Regions from separate parts of the Marinomonas sp. 15G6-16 genome, predicted to be linked through region 1. Evidence: predicted binding sites of a transcription regulator. Region 1 holds the regulator's gene; each other region holds the start of a gene.
The links. The regulator PhoB, encoded in region 1, activates phosphate uptake and scavenging genes when phosphate is short. The targets are predictions, from matches to a motif close to TGTCATANNNNTGTCANA.

Region 2: a site for PhoB is predicted at 1,376-1,393, ahead of AC0L46_RS13040 (esterase-like activity of phytase family protein). Genes of this name have one in related genera too.
Region 3: a site for PhoB is predicted at 1,492-1,509, ahead of ugpB (sn-glycerol-3-phosphate ABC transporter substrate-binding protein UgpB). Genes of this name have one in related genera too.
Region 4: a site for PhoB is predicted at 1,878-1,895, ahead of AC0L46_RS09895 (bifunctional 2',3'-cyclic-nucleotide 2'-phosphodiesterase/3'-nucleotidase). Genes of this name have one in related genera too.

Annotation. Positions count from the first base shown of each region.
Region 1 covers NZ_CM147916.1:1,784,015-1,787,182, reverse strand. Annotated here, with positions in the region: gene AC0L46_RS08660 (chorismate--pyruvate lyase family protein) at 1-306, shown strand, start outside; gene ubiA (4-hydroxybenzoate octaprenyltransferase) at 303-1,157, shown strand; gene phoB (phosphate regulon transcriptional regulator PhoB) at 1,242-1,937, shown strand; gene phoR (phosphate regulon sensor histidine kinase PhoR) at 1,934-3,168, shown strand, end outside.
Region 2 covers NZ_CM147916.1:2,724,174-2,727,341, reverse strand. Annotated here, with positions in the region: gene yjeH (L-methionine/branched-chain amino acid transporter) at 17-1,291, shown strand; gene AC0L46_RS13040 (esterase-like activity of phytase family protein) at 1,465-3,168, shown strand, end outside.
Region 3 covers NZ_CM147916.1:1,458,096-1,461,263, reverse strand. Annotated here, with positions in the region: gene AC0L46_RS07125 (ATP-binding protein) at 1-1,038, shown strand, start outside; gene AC0L46_RS07120 (Hpt domain-containing protein) at 1,040-1,390, shown strand; gene ugpB (sn-glycerol-3-phosphate ABC transporter substrate-binding protein UgpB) at 1,565-2,866, shown strand; gene ugpA (sn-glycerol-3-phosphate ABC transporter permease UgpA) at 2,945-3,168, shown strand, end outside.
Region 4 covers NZ_CM147916.1:2,054,768-2,057,935, forward strand. Annotated here, with positions in the region: gene mltA (murein transglycosylase A) at 1-223, opposite strand, end outside; gene AC0L46_RS09885 (DNA-J related domain-containing protein) at 384-1,037, opposite strand; gene AC0L46_RS09890 (zinc metallopeptidase) at 1,073-1,750, shown strand; gene AC0L46_RS09895 (bifunctional 2',3'-cyclic-nucleotide 2'-phosphodiesterase/3'-nucleotidase) at 1,984-3,168, shown strand, end outside.

The DNA of each region.
Region 1 (3,168 bases):
TTAAAGGTTGATGGTGTCAGTGTTATTTATGCGCGTTCAATTATTCCAGCCAAGTCCTTAAAAGGTCATTGGCGACAAGTAAAGCACCTTAAAAACAAACCGCTAGGTGGATATTTATTTAAGCACAGAGCGCTTTTTAGAAGCGGTGTCGAAGTCACACAACTGCCTAAACAAATGTTTCCAGATCAATCCAATACCGTATGGGCGAGACGTTCTGTTTTCCAACAATACGGTGCGGGAATCTTGGTCAACGAAGCCTTCTTTGATGATATCAACCAACTAAAATCACCATTTGGTTTTATATGAATAAATTGAAAGTTTACCTAGAGCTAACGCGATTCGATCGCCCTATCGGGTCTTTGTTATTGATGTGGCCAACATTATGGGCGCTATGGCTCGCCTCTGATGGTATGCCTGATTGGCACCTCGTTGTTATATTCATTTTAGGCGTATTTAGTATGCGCTCTGCTGGCTGCGTAATTAATGATTATGCCGATAGAAAAGTAGATGGCAGCGTTGAGCGTACCAAGAATCGACCATTGCCTTCGGGTCGCGTATCTGCAAAAGAAGCTCTCGCGCTTTTCGCAGTACTTTGCACAGTAAGCTTTATTTTAGTTCTTTTCACTGACGTTCGAACCATTTTATTGTCATTTGTCGGATTAGGCCTTGCTGCACTTTATCCTTTTATGAAGCGATATACTCACTTACCTCAGCTGTTCCTAGGTTTGGCTTTTTCTTGGGCAATACCTATGGCGCACAGTGCTCAAGGCGGAGACTTAAGCGACCCTATACTTTGGATGCTGTTCGTTGCCAACTGCTTCTGGACGATCGCATACGATACCTATTATGCGATGACAGACCGCGAAGATGACCTCAAAGTCGGCATCAAATCGACAGCCATCTTATTTGGGGAGCACGACTTGCTTATCATTCTTTGTCTGCAAGGTCTGACTTTGTCTCTCTTAACTTGGGTCGGGTTACTGGCTGGATTAGGTTGGCCGTATTTTATTGCCCTTGTGTGTTGTGCAGGGTTATTTTATTTGCAATTTAAGCAGGCTCGGAGCCGTGATAAAGCCGCCTGCTTCCGATCATTTCTAGACAATAACCGCATTGGCTTTTGTCTCTTCGTTGGTCTAAATTTAAGCTATTTTCTGTAATATATGGCAAAGTTGTGACATTTTAACCAAACTGTCACATTTGGCGGCTTTAATAAAACCGTTCCTGAGATGAGGGTAGATCCTGTGACCGGTAAAAAAGTATTAATTATTGATGACGAGTCTTCAATACGCGAAATGATCGCGATTGCTCTAGAAATGGCAGGCTATGAATATTTAGAAGCCGAAAATATTCAGCAAGCCCACGAAATTATCGTCGACCATCGACCAGATTTAATTCTTGTTGATTGGATGATGCCTGGCGGCAGTGGGATTGAACTCACTCGTCGCTTGAAGAAAGACAACACAACGGCTGAAATTCCAGTCATCATGTTGACGGCGAAAAGTGAAGAAGACAACAAAATACAAGGCTTAGAGGTTGGTGCGGATGACTACATCACTAAACCTTTCTCTCCTCGTGAATTGGTCGCGAGATTAAAAGCCGTATTACGCCGAGCAACACCTCAAGGCATTGATGAACCGATTGAAATTGAAGGGCTAATGCTAGACCCTATCAGTCAACGAGTCACAATAGGGGCTCGCCCTTTGGATATGGGGCCAACGGAATACAGATTGCTAAAATTCTTAATGACACACCAAGAACGCGCCTACTCTAGAGCACAACTTCTAGATCAGGTTTGGGGTGGTAATGTCTATGTAGAAGAACGCACCGTTGATGTTCATATTCGTCGTTTACGCAAAGCCATTGGCAGCTCTCACGACTCCTTGATACAAACCGTTCGAGGAACAGGCTACCGATTCTCAGCAAAAAGGTCCGCATGAAAAACATTTGGCGAAATACCATACTAAGTTGGCTGTCAGGTCTTGCAGCTTGCATTGTCATTGGCCTGATCATTGGTCAGTTATTAGGGGTATTATTGCTGTATGTTTTAGGGTCTTTGTATTGGCAGCTGTACCAGCTTTATCAATTCCATAGCTGGTTACGCTATTCCAGTAAGGCGTCACCTCCGGAAGCCAGTGGCATTTGGGGAGACGTTTTTGATGCCGTTTACCGTTTGCAGAAAAAGCAACGTAAATCAAAACGTCGAATGCGCCAAGCATTAACGCGAATCGAAAGCTCGACGACCGCCTTAAAAGAAGGCGTGATTATGGCGGACAACCAAGGTAATTTAGAGTGGTGGAACAATTCTGCAGCTCACTTCTTTGGTCTTATGCGCCCTGTAGACCGAGGTCAGATAATCACCAACATCGTTCGCAGTCCGGAGTTTTTCCGCTATTTCTCACAAAAACGTTTTGGGGAACCACTGGTTATTAAATCCCCTGCAAAAGAAGGCGTTTATCTGGAAATACAAACAACACTGTACGATAAAAACGATCACCTTATTTTTGTCCGTGATGTCACTCGCTTACATCTTCTTGAACAAATGCGAAAAGACTTTGTCGCCAACGCCTCTCACGAGCTCAAGACACCTTTGACTGTAATTAAAGGTTATTTAGAAACCCTCGACATGTTTAAAGACAGTCTGCCGAAAAGCATGCAAAAAGGCATAGTGAACATGTCTGAGCAGTCTGAGCGCATGGAGCACCTTATTGAAGACTTGCTTCTTTTATCTCGCTTAGAAAGCGATGAAAAACGTGAAGAGAATCAGTGGCACAAAGTCTTAGACATTGTGCATTCGATTCAAAGTGCCGCGGAATCCATTGTGACTGAGCAGCACATCATCTCAGTCAAAATTCCTGCTGAAGCTTATGTCTACGGTTCTTACAAAGAGCTGTATAGCGCTTTTTCTAACCTAATCGTAAACGCCATCAAGTACTCACCGGATGGCGGCGAAGTGGAAATTAAATGGGAATCTAGCCATCTCAATGGTGTATTCTCTGTAAAAGATGCTGGTTTAGGAATAGACCCTAGACACATTCCTAGGCTCACTGAACGCTTCTTTAGGGTAGACAAAGGAAGAGGTTCAAAAACTGGAGGAACAGGCCTTGGGTTAGCCATAGTGAAGCATGTGTTGCTACATCACGATGCTAAGCTTCAAATCCGCAGCCAACC
Region 2 (3,168 bases), 940 kb from region 1:
CACTAAGAAGGTAATCATGTCTGAATACCAAAGAACCCTCGGTCCAATCCAAGGTATCGCCATGACAGTCACCACTTTTATCGGTACTGGCTTGATGATTTTACCGGCCATGTCTGTGGCAGAAGCAGGCTCTTTTGCTTTTTACGCTTGGTTAATTACCGCCGTAATGGTGATTCCGATTGCTTTCATCTTTGCCCTACTCGGCTCAAAGTACCCCTCTGCAGGAGGCGCCTCACACTATATTGGTAAGGCATTTGGACAACATTATGAAAAAGCCGTTGGCTGGTTATTCCTCAGCATTTTGCTGTTCGGTCCTGCAGTCGCCGTAAAGGTCGCAGCGGCCTACCTAGGCATAATCATAGATATTCCAGAGATTAGCCTATTGGTACTAAGCCTGATAACCATTATTGCGTTGACACTATTTTCCGTGGCGGGCATTCAAGCTTCAGCACGTTTCCAAACAGGTGTCGTCATAGTCATGATACTGACCATTATCTGGCTGTGTATTATTGCCGACATTAGCAGTAGCGTGAGCGTGATCGCCACACCTGAAAGCTCTTCAGATTGGCAAACAACATTATATGCAACAGGGGTCATATTCTGGTGTTTTCTCGGCATAGAAGTCATGGCACACATGGGCGCGGAATTTAAGAACCCTACACGAGATTTTCCTATCGCACTATTAGGCGGTATTACATTGGTCATTCTGGCTTATCTTAGCTTGGTCTTATTAATCGCTTACCACCAAACCTATGGTGATGAAGTGACCAATAGCCAGTCTCTCGCCTTACTGGTCAATAAATTAGTCGGGGATACCGGCAGCAAGCTTTTTGCAGTAGGCGCCTACATTATCGCTTTCGCCAATGTTGCCATCTACATTTTAGGTTTCGCTCGTATGGTGCAGTCCCTTGCTAAACAAAACGCGCTGCCTCATAAATTTGCACTGCTATCTTCGCAAGGCACCCCAATTAATGCCGTGCTTCTAGTGTGTTCCATCGTACTCTTATCGATTGTTTTTTCTGAATTGTCTGGTTGGGAAATGGCTTGGTTTATCGAAATGACCAACAGCAATTTTTTATTAATCTATGCCCTTACCTGCATTGCGGCTTTTAGATTGGTGAACAACAGACTTAAAGTGCTCGCGGTGCTAGCGCTAGGAAGTTGCCTTGGCATGGCGTTCTTTATCGGCATAAATATACTCTTTGCTATCACTATTATGATAATGGCGTTGTGTTATGAGCAATGGCGTAAAGCCAATCACATGAGTGAAAAAAATAACGCTCTTTCATAGCTTCAACTCTAAATCATTAGGTGAACCATTAAGCGTCCAATATCTCTCTTGTTAGCAACAATTGGACGCTCTCCTTCTATAGACAGTCACAAAACTGGCACACTAGCGACATAAGAATGTCATTAAAATACCTTAGCGTTAGTCTCCATAGCTCATCAACTTCGGAGATAAAAATGCTAATAAACCACTTTCGTCGTACTCTAGTCGCCACTTGCCTAGCAGGTGTTGCCCTAACCGCCTCGGCCAATTCTTTTCAGCGTGTTGCTAGTTTCCCTGTTACTCAAAATCTAGGCAGCAATCCTATTGCTAGCGAAACATCAGCGGAGATCATCACAGCGTCGGAAGATGGTAATACACTCATTTACTCTGATAGCCCATTGGGTGGCGTCGGCTTTGTTAACATCAAAGACCCTCGTAACCCTCAAGCTGCTGGATTCTTATCCTTAGATGGAGAACCCACTTCAGTAGCTGGTATTGCAAACTGGGTAGTTGCCGGCGTAAACACTTCTGAAAGCTATGTAAAACCTAGCGGTTATTTAGCTGTGGTAGACCTTAGTAGCCAACAGGTTGTGCAGCGTTGCGATCTTGGTGGGCAGCCTGATTCTGTAGCGGTTTCAAAAGATGGCAAGTACATCGCAGTGGCGATTGAGAATGAGCGAGATGAAGACCTAAATGATGGTGAAATACCACAACAGCCTGCTGGTTATCTATCGATCATTGACTTCGACGTCGACACTGGCATTTGCAAAAGTGTTCATAAAATAGACCTTAACGGGCTTGCTGAGATTGCGCCGAATGATCCTGAGCCAGAATTTGTCGCATTTAACGATCTTAATGAAATTGTGCTCACTTTGCAGGAAAACAACCATCTGATCATTATCAACGCTAACAGCAAAAAGGTTGTTAATGACTTCTCTGCAGGCACGGTCAATCTTTCTAACATTGACACCAAACGCGATGGCGCTTTGGTCTTCAATGAGAGCTTAGAAAACGTTCGACGTGAACCCGATGCAGTCAAGTGGCTCGACAATGAGCGCTTTGTAATAGCAAATGAAGGTGATTATAAAGGCGGCGCTCGCGGCTTCACCATTTTCAACAAACAAGGTGATGTCTTGTTCGAAAGTGCGGAAAGCTTCGAGCATGAAGTGATTAAAACGGGTCATTACCCAGAAAAGCGCTCCAATAAAAAAGGTGCTGAACCTGAAGGTTTAGAAGTCGCTAAGTTCGGCAATGATACATATATTTTTGTCATGTCAGAGCGCGGCTCCATTGTCGGGGTTTATCGTGACACAGGCGCAGCGCCAGAGCTTGTTCAAATGATGCCTTCCGGTATCGCACCAGAATCTGCCATTGCGATACCGCAACGAAATATCATTGCTACAGCCAATGAAGCAGACCTAGTGGAAGATGGTGGGCCACGCTCTCACGTGATGCTCTACCAATGGCAGGAACAAAATGCCAACTATCCGAGCATAGTGTCGCAAAACAATGCCTCTGGACAACCTATAGGTTGGGGGGCGCTATCAGGTTTAGCCGCTGACTTGAAAACACCGGGCAAACTTTATGGGGTTAACGATAGCTTCTATTCTGCACAGCCAGCTATTTTCACCATTGATGCGAACCAAACTCCGGCTCGTATCATCCATAAATTAACCGTAACACGCCAAGGAATGCCTGCTGAGAAATTAGATTTAGAAGGCATTGCTGTAGATCCTAAAGGCGGCTTTTGGCTAGCCTCTGAAGGCCACCCTGATAAAGAAGTTCCCCATGGAGTTTACCATGTCACGGAATACGGTGAGATCGACCAAACGATTCCGTTCCCTGATGAGCTGCTGGAACATCAGCTACGTTTTGGGGCAGAAGGCATCACGTTAGCG
Region 3 (3,168 bases), 330 kb from region 1:
TTCTCCATTGTTGATACAGGAGTGGGCATTTCAGAGACAAACCAAAAACACCTTTTCCGCCGTTTCAAACAAGCTGACGGTTCGACGACAAGAAAATATGGCGGTACTGGCTTAGGTTTGGCGATCAGTAAAGAAATAGCTGGCGCCATGGGCGGCAAGATTGGCCTCATTTCTGAAGAAGGAAAAGGCTCGACATTCTGGGTTAGCGTACCACTCGATTTAGATACAACAGAAGTTTTGGAAGAGCCGGTTAATTATGACTCAGATGTGACTTTAATTTATGAAAACCAGGTTGGCCGAGAATACGTTGAAAAGCTGTTGGGCACTCTAGGTGTCGGTTATCGTGCTTACGATAGTCTTGCTCAAGCACTTGCTAGTAATGAGTGGGTTGGTCATATTTTATTGGATAGTGATGCGCTTAATCATGCCTCTTCCTCCGACGTAGAAGCATTGAAAGCAGCTGCTCATGAAAACTCATTACAACAAGTTCTGTTACATGGACGCTCAGAGACACACTTTGACTCGAATGACTACGATGGTTCGATTATTAAACCTGTCTTTGATAAGCCGCTACGAAATGTATTAGAGAGCTTAAATGCATTCTCTGTCGATGCGGAAAGCAAAGCACAGGAAACGGAAGAAAAAGCAGATGCTAACCCTGTGTTTAACGCGACGGTTTTGCTTGCGGAAGATAATTTAACCAACCAAATAGTCGCGCGCGGTTTATTAAAACTATACGGAGTGGAAGTTGTTATTGCTGAAAATGGTCAGAAAGCGGTTGAGCTTGCCCAGTCTACGTCTTTCGATATGATCTTTATGGATTGCCAAATGCCTGTTATGGACGGCTATGAAGCGACGAGGCAAATTCGTCAGCTGACGGGCAGTAAAACGCCTGCGGACGTTGCGATTGTTGCGCTTAGTGCCAATGCAATGAAAGAAGATGAAAGTGATTGTTTTGCTGCTGGTATGAATGATCATGTGGCCAAGCCAGTTTCTCAGGATAAGCTGCTCGCCATTTTAAATAAGTGGTTGCCTTAATATGCTTGAAACTAAAGTGTTCGATTATGAAGACTACAAAAACAGGCTAGCCTCCAATCGTGAGCTGATGGCGCTGGTTGCCAATGAATTTATTTTGGAAGCAACGTCATTATTTGAACGCTTTCAAGAAGCGTTTGTGTCTCAAGATTGGAAAAGCCTTGATGATTTGGCGCATAGGTTAAGAGGTGCAGGTTTAGAAGTCTCTGGCCACAGGTTTTGCCTACTTATTAGAGAGATTGAGATCTCGTTCGAAGAAGGGCGTAGTATTTCTTCAGAAGTGAACGATGACTTGAAGAACGAGTTTGATAATCTGATATCGGCTTTGCAACAAGAGTTTTCACTTTCCCCGTAAGCTATCGAGCTTCTTTTATTTTTCTTTCTTTTGCTTCCTTTCAGTATTTTTCATTTCTTGGTTTCATTTAGCTTGTTTGTGTATTTCAAATGAAACCAATTTATCATTAAAGTGAAATATATCCTCGATATAGTGTGTTTTTTCTAATAAGCACTCATTGCGAGGAACACAGAAATGCATAATTTGAAATTAGCGTCAGCTGTTATAGGTATGTCAATTGCGGGTTCAGGGTTTGCTGCGACAGAAGTCGAGTGGTGGCATGCAATGGGTGGCGCAAATGGTGAAAAAGTAAATGAAATTGCTCAAGGTTTTAACGATTCCCAAGACGCTTATGTCGTAAAGCCTGTTTATAAAGGCAGCTACACTGAAACAATGACATCGGCAATTGCGGCATTTCGAGCTAAACAACAACCTGCAATCGTACAAGTATTCGAAGTTGGTACAGCAAGTATGATGGCGGCGAAAGGCGCGATTTACCCAGTAAATGAATTAATGCGTGAAGCGGGTCAGTCTTTCGATGAAAGCGCTTATTTGAGCGCTGTTACTGGTTATTACACAAGCAGTGAAGGCAAAATGCTTTCTATGCCATTCAACAGTTCAACACCTGTTCTCTACTACAACAAAGATCTATTCAAAAAAGCTGGTATTACTCAAGCGCCTAAAACTTGGCAAGAAGTTGAGACGACAGCGAAAAAATTACAGCAGTCTGGCGTATCTTGTGGCTTCACAACAGCTTGGCAGTCTTGGGTTCATCTAGAGAACTTGAGTGCTCGTCACAATGTACCATTTGCTTCTTTAGATAATGGTTTTGGCGGTTTAAAAACAGAGTTAACGTTCAACGGTCCTTTGCAAGTTGCTCATGTTGAGAAAATGGGTGAATGGCAGAAAAATGGCATATTCAGCTACTCTGGTCGTACAAACGACGGCGCAGCGAAATTCTACAGTGAAGAGTGTGCAATGTTCACGGAATCTTCAGCTGGTTATGCGGGCATTAAACGTAACGCTAAATTTGATTTTGGTGTGACAGAACTTCCTTATTGGGAAGGTAAAGTTAAACAGCCTTCTAACACTATTATCGGTGGCGCGTCTTTGTGGGTTCTTCAAGGTCACTCAAAAGAAGAGTACAAAGGTGTGGCTTCTTTCCTAAGCTACTTATCTCGAGCTTCTGTTCAAGCGGATTGGCACCAATTCTCAGGTTACTTACCAATTACCAAAGCGGCGTACAGCTTGACCAAAGGTCAGGGCTTCTATGATGCGAACCTTGGTACAGAAACTGCCGTTACTCAAATGACAACAGGCACACCGACGGCGAACACCAAAGGGTTACGTTTAGGTAACTTTGTTCAGATTCGCGGTGTGATTGATGAAGCGCTGGAGTCTGTATGGAGTGGTGATGTTGACGCTCAAACAGCTCTAAACACTGCGGTTAAACGTGGTAATGCACTTCTTCGTAAGTTTGAAAACGCAAACGACTAAATACAATAATCGCCCTTATGTTGTGACATAAGGGCGATTTCTTTAAGCGTTTTTCGTTTTCTTTTTTTGGATACTTCTATGACGGTTACCTTCCCTCAAAAAGGCCTGCCTTGGTTGTTGCTCTTGCCACAATTATTGATCACGGCAATCTTTTTTCTTTGGCCTGCGGAGCAAGCATTAGAGCAAGCTTTTTATCAAGAAGATGCTTTTGGCTTGAGCCGAGAATTTGTTGGTTTAGACAATTTTCTGGATTTATTTACAGACCCTCTTTATTACCAATCCATGCTAACGACCTTGGTGTT
Region 4 (3,168 bases), 270 kb from region 1:
GACTTTCTTGTAAATACAAGGTGTCTCGCTTTAGTCCTGTGATGTCGCGTCCATTGTTTTCGAAGTCATTGGATTTATCAATTTCAGAAACACTGCAACTGATTAAAAAGGTACTGAAAGAGACGATGCAAAATGGACGAAATAGATTCTGGTAGAGTGTGTTTTTTGAATGGGAAGAGGATTCTTTAGAGCGAAATATTTGTAGTACAGAGGTGACATTCATAAAGGCTCGTTATTATAAAAAATGAAAATAAGTCGACGATGCGAATCGAAAAAATCTATAAAATCAAACAGCATAACTAATCTGACAGCAAAGAAAGCATCAGGTTCATCTTGGGTATTTCTCAAAGGGAAAGCAATATACAGAGGGCGTGTTTTACACTTTAATACATGAGGTATTCATAAGCCTGACGTAAGTCGATAAAACGGTCTTGATCACCACCTCGATCTGGGTGATGTTGCTGAGTCAGCTTTCGGTACTGTTGTTTAATGTCTGCTTTCGTTGGATTTTCTGCGTCGATCTCTAGGGTTTTCAAAGCCGAATCTCTATCATTTCCTGTCAAACTAATGCCTTTGAAAAAACTATTGAGTAGACGGGATACTTCATCCGCATCTGTTTTTTCGTATTCATCCCAATCGAGATAATAAGCCGCTAGTTTGGCATCGACACTGTCACTGAGATGAGTACTACCAGAAAGCTTTACTTGGGAGGCGCTAAACAAAGTGATGCGTGTGGCGGTAATATCAAGAACAAGGTTTTCTTCTTGCCATAAACTGGTTTGCAGTTGGTATAAGGCGTTCATAATGAGAAAGTGCTGTCGGAACAACTGCAGGTTGCTATCATCAGCAAGTTGGCTAAAAGCAGGTAAGAGATCCTTTAGTGCTTTTAGAATGTCAAACTCGCTAATTCCGTTCGGGCTTTTTTCAAAATAGCCAAAATCGGTCCGACTAAAGGGTTTTTCATATCTCACTCTTATGCTGGTATGTTTAATACAGTGTATGTGATGAAACAGAAAAGGGTCAAAGTTACCCGTCATCTTTTATTGATTCGAAATAGGTTAAGGCAAAACTTATGTTGTGGGTTATTGGCATTATCATCGCGCTTTTGTTACTGGTTGGACCGAGTGCATGGGTAAAGTTTACCTTGAAGCGCTATGCAACAGATCGTGCGGATCTACCTGGAACCGGTGGCGAACTGGCGCAGCATTTTGTAAAACGCTTTGAGTTAGACGACGTCAAAGTTGAGACAACACAGGAAGGCCGTGATCATTTTGACTTTGGCCAGCATGTGGTTCGTCTTAGTCCGAGTGTCTTTAGTGGTCGATCATTAACGGCCGTTGCTGTGGCGACTCATGAAATAGGTCACGCAATTGCTCATGAGAAAAAACAGAAAATCTCGCACTTAAGTTCAAGATATTTGCCCTTTGCGCATTTTGCTCGACGTATTACGGCTGGCTTGCTCATCGGCTGGCCATTGATTTCTGCCATATTGCATTTGCCTTATGCGGTTGCTTTGCATGCGCTTGTCGTTGGTTTAACAGGTCTTTTAGCAGTAGTGGTTCAGTTGGCAATCTTGCCAGAAGAGTGGGACGCCAGCTTTAATAAGGCCTTGCCAATCTTGGCTGAAGGAAATTACATTCCCCAAGAAGACTTACCCAAAGTGAAGAAAATTTTAACTGCCTGTGCGATGACTTACGTTGCAGCGGCTTTGGTGAGAGTGCTATTTGTTTGGCGCTGGTTTAAGCGTTAAGAGTGATTGAAAGGTATTAACATTCCTGCCCACTCTTTCCTTGATAGACCGTTTCTCTGATAAGATTGAATCTCAGAAGACTGATTCGCACCTTCCTTAATCTAAGTAATCTTTTCCCTCTTTGACTTGTCACAAAAAAGGCATGAAGTTCGCATAAAATCGCCTTACTATGAAAGCTGACTTTTTGGTTAGCATCTATCATCAAAAACTATTTTGCTTTATGGAGTAATGTCATGACATTGTTTTTTCCTAGGAAGGCGTCTGTTTTAGCTTCTTCACTTCTTTTTGCATCGCTTGCCCAAGCAGCCACTATTGACTTACGAGTCATGGAGACCACTGATATTCATATGAATTTAGTGGATTACGATTACTACGGTGATAAGCAAAGTGATGGAGTTGGCTTGTCCCGTGTGGCAACTTTGATCAAAGCGGCTCGTGCTGAAGTGACAAACTCTGTGTTGGTTGATAATGGTGATTTATTGCAAGGTACGCCTCTGGGCGATTATGTAGCAAAAGGGCGGGTACTGCGCTTTGGTGAAACACATCCAGCTTTTAAAGCGATGAACTTACTTGATTATGATGTGGGTAATATAGGTAACCATGAATTTAACTATAGCTTAGACTTTTTGATGAAGAGTTTGAGCGGAGCGAACTTCCCTTATGTGAATGCCAATGTCTATGTTGATGATGGTGATAACGACCCTTCTAATGATCAACCCTACTTTCAGCCTTACATCATTAAAGACAAAACCTTCGTTGATTCTGATGGTAAAACGCAAACGGTGAAAATTGGTTACATTGGTTTTGTGCCGCCGCAAATCATGACTTGGGATAAAGACAATTTAACCAGCCGAGTAATCGCAAAAGACATTGTTGAAACCGCGAATAAATACGTTCCAGAAATGAAAACCAAAGGCGCAGATGTGGTTATCGCGATTCCTCACAGTGGCATGATGAATTCGCCTTATATGAAAGGTGAAGAAAATGCGTCTTATCATTTAGCCAAAGTAGATGGCATTGACGCTATTCTGTTCGGCCACTCTCATCGTATTTTTCCAGGTGACAAAGCATTAGACGCATTTGATGGTGTAGACGGTGAAAAAGGCACAGTGTTTGGTAAACCCGCCACTATGCCTGGCTTTTGGGGGTCTCACCTTGGTGTGATTGATCTGACGTTAGAGCCTTCTGGTGACGGTTGGAAAGTGGCAGATGGTAAAGCTGCTGTGCGTGCTATATCACGCAGAGAAGGGCGTAAGACCATTGCCTTGGTAGAAGCCGATGCAAGTATTAATGATGCCGTTGAAACCGAGCACCAAGGTACTTTAGCGTACATGCGTCGTAAAGTGGGTGAGTCCACCGCAGACATCAATAGTTTCTTTGCTCTTGTTCAAGACGACCCATCGATTCAGATCGTGAAT